2 regions of the Exiguobacterium sp. JMULE1 genome follow, and region 1 is predicted to be linked to the other one. Evidence: predicted binding sites of a transcription regulator. Region 1 holds the regulator's gene; the other holds the start of a gene.
The links. Region 1 encodes Rex, which represses fermentation and respiration genes when NADH is low (regulators of the CRP and FNR family bind a similar motif). Its sites were predicted from a motif close to TTGTGAAATATTTCACAA; they were not measured.

Region 1 (3,210 bases):
CTCATAGAGAACGAACAATGGGACCGAGATCATCAAGTGTGACGTCACGTCCGGCGGTGCGATCAATGCCGCAACGACGAACAGCGCAAAGTACGCATATTTCCGATTCTTTCGCATGAAAATTGGCGTCACGAGACCAAGACGTGTCAGAAACATCGTCACGACCGGCAATTGGAAAAGAAGACCGAACGGAATCGTTAATCGGATTAAAAAACTGAAGTAGTTCTCGACTCCGATGACTTGTTCGATTCCGAGTTCCTTCCCTAATTCAGTCGAAACTTTTAATAAGAAAGGTAACAACCAAAAGTATGAGAAGGCTACACCAGCCAAAAATAGAAAGAAGATGACCGGAATATACGTCAATGTCGCTTTTTGCTCCTTATCATACAGACCAGGGCGGACGAATGCCCACAGTTGATACATCCAGAACGGCGATGCCAGCACGATTGCGATGATGAACGCAAGATTCAAATACAACATTAAAGGATCTGCGACGTTGAAGGCATTCAAACCGATACCGAGCTCTTTTAAGTCCGCTTGCAAGAAGCGAACGAGCGGTCGGACGAGCGGAAATGCAACAGCGAACAGGACGACGACGATGATAAGCGACCAGACGATCCGTTTACGCAGTTCGTCCAGATGCGACGTCACGCTTTGTTCTTGATCAATCGCCATGATTCAATCACTTCTCTTTCGGTTCATCCTTTTTATCGTCGTCCATGATACCGTTCGTTGCGCTCTTGAACTCTTTCAATGTCTGACCCGCAGCACGACCAAGTTCAGGTAATTTCTTCGGTCCGAAGATGATTAATGCGACGACACCGATTAGTGCTAAACTACCTGGTCCGATGAATGCTATAGTTGACGGGATAAGGTTTTCCATTATGATTTCACTCCTTCAGCTGATTGCGAATAATGCTTCATGAAATAAACTAACGACTGCAACTCGATCGATAAATCGATGTGATGGACCCGGACGCTCGCTGGCACGTTCAACCGCGCGGGCGTAAAGTTCAGGATGCCAGTCACACCATACTCGACTAACTCATCCGCTACTGACTGCGCGAACTGGGATGGAACCGTCAAGATGGCAACATCGACCTGATTCGCTTCGATTTGTTCTTTCATGTCCGAAACATGATAGATTGGAACGTCATGCGTCGTTGTTCCGACCTTCTCTTCGTCCGCATCAAACGCAACGACTATCCGAGTACTATTATTCTTTAAAAAGTTATAATTTGCAAACGCTGTTCCGAGATGACCGACCCCGATTAAGGCAACATTCGTCACCTCATCTTGATTCAAGGTTTTGCGGAAAAACGTTAAGAGATGTTGAACGTTATATCCATACCCCTTCTTCCCTAATGCCCCAAAGTAGGAAAAATCGCGACGAATCGTTGCTGAATCAACCTTCACCGCCTCGCTTAACTCAGCAGAAGAGACGCGGAGCTTGCCTGAATTGTATAAACTTTGGATGAAGCGATAATATAGCGGCAACCGTTTTGCTGTCGCTTGTGGAATTTTTGTGTCTGGTCCATTCATCCTGCAGTTCCCCCTTCGGCCACATCCATCGTGGCACCCAAATCTTTGCAAAAAGCTTTCTACTCTCCTTGATTGTAAACCACTTCACATAGAGTCACAAATAATATATTCCGCAGGACCTCGCGCTTTTGTTCGTGATAGACTAAAGGGTGGAAGGATGGATGGAAATGATACTCTTACAAGTCAACCAACTCTCGAAATCATTCGGCGTTGAGCCGATTTTAGAAAATATCAAATTGGAAGTACAAGAGCGCGACCGGATTGCGCTCGTCGGACGAAATGGTGCTGGTAAATCGACATTGCTCAAAATCATTGCTGGCGAACTCAGTCATGACTCGGGTGACATCATGAAAGGTAAGGATGTCAAAATCGGTTATCTCGCGCAGGACAGTGGTCTTGAATCGAACGAGACGATCTGGAACGAGATGCTGACCGTCTTTGAACATTTGCAGGAACAAGAACGAACACTGCGTCGGATGGAAATCGAAATGGGTATGGAGCATATCTTGAACGACCCGATCGCTTACGATCGTCTCCTAAAGACGTACGATCAAGCGCAACACGACTTCTCAGAAGCGGGTGGTTATCAGTTCGAAGCGAATATCCGCTCCGTCCTGCACGGCATGCGCTTTTATCCGGACGATTATTCGCGCCGGATCCAAACGTTATCCGGTGGTCAACGGACACGTCTCGCCTTAGCGAAGATGCTCCTGCAAGCACCAGAGCTCCTCATTCTCGATGAGCCAACCAACCACCTCGATATCGATACGCTCGCTTGGCTCGAAAGTTACCTCGGCGGTTATCGTGGTGCCGTTCTGATCGTCTCGCACGACCGGTACTTCCTTGACCAAGTCGTCAATGTCGTCTATGAGCTGTCACGCAATGTCTGCCGTAAGTTCACCGGTAACTACACGAAGTACTTGGAACAAAAAGCGGCATTGTACGATCAAGAAATGAAACAGTTCGAACAGCAACAAGAAGAGATCGCGAAGATGCAGGACTTCATTCAACGCAACATCGCTCGGGCGACGACGACAAAACGTGCCCAAAGTGTCCGGAAGCGACTCGAGAAAGTCGACCGGCTCGACCGACCAGATGGGGATGAGCGTAGCACGGTCCTGTCCTTCCCGATTGAAAAACAGAGCGGAAACGACGTTCTTCAAGTGAATCAACTGGCGATCGGTTACGAAGAAGCTGTCTCAAAAGACATCACGTTCCGCTTGCAACGCGGTGAATCACTGGCACTCGTCGGACCGAACGGCATCGGAAAGTCGACGCTCTTAAAAGTCCTCGTCGGTCGCTTACGCCCCCTCTTCGGTGATTTCCGTTTCGGAACTGGCGTCTCGATCGGATATTACGATCAAGAGCAGGCAGAACTCAATGACCGGAACCGCGTCATCGATGAGATTTGGAACGAATGGCCACTGATGCGTGAACAAGAAGTCCGGTCTGTCCTCGGGCAATTCTTGTTTAGCGGTGACGATGTCTTCAAGATCGTCCATGAGTTATCTGGTGGCGAACGCGGACGTCTCGCACTTGCAAAACTGAAACTCCGGAAAACGAACGTCCTCGTCCTCGATGAGCCAACGAACCATTTAGATCTAGATTCGAAGATGGTCCTTGAAAATGCGCTCGTCGACTACGAAGGAACGCTGTTATTCGTCTCTC
Region 2 (3,210 bases), 2.3 Mb from region 1:
TGAGCTTCTCGTCCATTCCGCCATTGATCGTATAAAGTAATGCTTTTGCCAGGTTTGCTCGCGCACCGAAGAACTGCATCTGTTTCCCGATCTTCATCGCGGAGACACAACAAGCGATGCCGTAATCATCTCCATAAACCGGTAACATCAAATCATCGTTTTCATATTGAATCGAGCTTGAAACGATCGACATCTTCGCACAGAATTCCTTGAATCCGCGTGGAAGCTGAGTAGACCAGAGAACGGTTAGATTCGGTTCCGGTGCCGGACCAAGTGTCGAGAGAGTGTGTAAGAAGCGGAATGAACTTTTCGTGACGTTTGATCGTCCATCTTCACTCATTCCACCGATTGATTCCGTTACCCACGTCGGATCACCCGAGAATAGATCGTTGTAGTCTGGTGTCCGTAAGAACTTAACGATCCGAAGCTTCATGACGAAATGATCGACGAGTTCTTGTGCAGTCTCTTCCGTCAAGCGACCAGCCGCAAGATCACGTTCGACATAAATATCAAGGAACGTCGAGACTCGACCGAGTGACATGGCTGCCCCGTTTTGCTCTTTGATGGCAGCAAGATAGGCAAGATAGACCCACTGGAATGCTTCTTGTGCTGTTTCTGCAGGGCGGGAGAGATCGAAACCATAGCGAGCTCCAAGCTCGGTCAATTCCGTTAATGCGCGCAACTGTTCATTCATCTCTTCACGGTCGCGAATCATCGATTCAGATAAGAACCCGCCACGTGCCTTTAAATCCTTCTTACGTTCTTCGATCAAGCGTGCCGTTCCGTACAAAGCAACACGACGATAGTCACCGATGATCCGTCCGCGACCATAAGCATCAGGTAATCCGGTGATAATACCGGCTTTACGTGCAGCGCGCATTTCAGGGGTATAGGCATCGAAAACCCCTTGGTTATGTGTCTTCCGGTACTCGCTGAAAGTTTTCGTGACGGTCTCGTCTGCTTCAAAGCCATACGCAGCTAGGGCATCATTCACCATCCGAATCCCACCGTTCGGATGAATCGAACGTTTAAACGGTTCGTCTGTCTGTAAACCGACGATTTTTTCAAGTGAGCGATTCAGATACCCTGCATCATGCGAGAGGATCGTTGATGGTGTTTTAGCATCGACGGCATATACACCACCACGTTGTCGTTCTTCATTCGTCAGCTGTAGAATTTGTTGCCAGAGACGTTCCGTTGCTTGCGTCGGACCGACTAAAAAGTGATCATCTCCTGTATATTCCGTGCGATTGAGTCGAATGAAGTCTGCGACATCGATCGTCTTTACCCATTCACCAGACGTAAAGTTCGTCCAAGCACTCGTTTTTTCTAATAACATGGATACCACTCCTTTAATATTGAGCTAATCATCAGTTCCTTATGTGAATAGTGTAACAAAAGGAAGGGGTGATTCCCTTTACGTTCATGTGAATGTTTTAACAAGTGGACAAACGTTGATATGACGGGCTTTCTTTATTTCTGTATTCATATGAAAATAGTTTTAAAAAAACAGTTTTAGATTGCTAATTCAAGGTTTTTTGGAAACTGTATGAGTTGATTTGAAAAAGATTCACTAGAACAGTTGAAACTGTGAGGAATGTCACGCTACGGTGCCTTGTATTTTTAAGACGTATCGTTGACAATGAAAAAGGGAATATAGAACGTGGAGGTGTGCCAAATGGAGTATGTATCATTAACACAACAAGGAGAGTATCAGTCGGGAGACTGGGTCTCGCTGAAAATCGGATCGGACGGTTCAACGCGAACGGGAATGATCACGGAATTCGAAAATGATGGATTCTGGATTCGATTTGAAGATGATTTTGATTATGAAGACTTTATCGGCTATGATGAATCGTATTGGATTGCGCTTGTTCGTCGTCCGGTTGACGTAAAAGCGACGTATGCGAGTCTTGCGGAGTACCCGGCACTCGCTGCAGAATTACAGGATCGTGTCATCCAAGGATTCGAGATTTTAGAAGAAGAAGCCGGTGAAAGCGAGATTCGATTCCACATTCGATTGCTCGACGCAGGAAATGAATATACACAGACATTACGGGGATACCGTGATGCATCAGGAGATCATGTCGAATACGTAACGGCATGATGGAATTAAGAGAGTAGGAGAAATCGTTATGAACTTTACAAAACCATTTTTACAGGAAGCATGGGAACGGGCGCGCTTTACCGAGTTGATGCCTGTTCAAGAACAAGCGATTCCGTTGTTGCGCGAAGGAAAAGATGTCCTGGCTGAAGCGCCAACAGGAACAGGGAAGACGCTTGCTTATGTCATTCCAGCTTTAGAAAAGATTGAAGTAGAAGAACCACACGTGCAAGTCGTGATCACGGCACCAACACGGGAACTCGTCATGCAAATTCATCAAGTCATTCAATTGTTTGCTCAAGGAAGTGGTATCAAATCCGGTGCATTCATTGGTGGTGTTGAATTAAAACGACAATATGAACGATTGAAGAAAAAACCACAAATCATCGTCGGAACGCCAGGGCGTCTCGTTGAGTTGATCGATTCGAAGAAGCTAAAGATGCATAAGGTGAAATTGATCGTCTTGGACGAAGCGGATCAAATCTATGAGAGTGGTATGAGTGACTCGGCGACGCGAATCGCAAACAGTGCACTACGCGATCGTCAGTTAGCATTCGTCTCCGCGACATTGCCGGAACGGACAGCAGAATGGGGACGGACGCTTGCAAACAACCCTGAGACGATTCGGGTTGAGCGTGCCGTCAGCACACAAGTGACATTCGGTTATTTGGAGACTTCACGTCGTCAGAAGCCGGAATTGTTACGTCGCCTGGCGAACATGCAAGGATCAAAAGTGCTGACATTCATCAACAACCGCTCCTTCCTCGGACCATTAAATGGTGAGTTGAGTAAATTCTCATTGAAATATCGGATTTTGGATGCTGAAAAAGGAAAACGAGAGCGAATGGAGACATTACGTTCTTACAAAAAAGGAGAGTTTCCTTTACTCGTCACGACAGGTCTTGCGGCACGTGGTCTAGATATCGAAGCAGTCACGCATGTCGTCCATTACGATTTACCGGAGTCGCTTGACGATTTCGTACACCGTTCAGGTCGGACGGGACGTGGAAATGCGAACGGAATGGTACTTGCTCTTGTTACGGATCAAGACTTAAAACACTTAAAAACACTTGCGAAGCAAATGGGCGTCGAGATGGAAGCAATGG

Region 2: the regulator Rex is predicted to act here: its motif matches at 1,426-1,443, upstream of pflB (formate C-acetyltransferase).

What each region holds. Positions count from the first base shown of each region.
Region 1 covers NZ_SGWC01000002.1:2,816,643-2,819,852, forward strand. The annotation lists gene tatC (twin-arginine translocase subunit TatC) at 1-675, opposite strand, end outside; gene EXW93_RS14765 (twin-arginine translocase TatA/TatE family subunit) at 683-883, opposite strand; gene EXW93_RS14770 (redox-sensing transcriptional repressor Rex) at 883-1,542, opposite strand; gene EXW93_RS14775 (ATP-binding cassette domain-containing protein) at 1,710-3,210, shown strand, end outside.
Region 2 covers NZ_SGWC01000002.1:547,820-551,029, forward strand. The annotation lists gene pflB (formate C-acetyltransferase) at 1-1,339, opposite strand, end outside; gene EXW93_RS03000 (hypothetical protein) at 1,679-2,107, shown strand; gene EXW93_RS03005 (DEAD/DEAH box helicase) at 2,136-3,210, shown strand, end outside.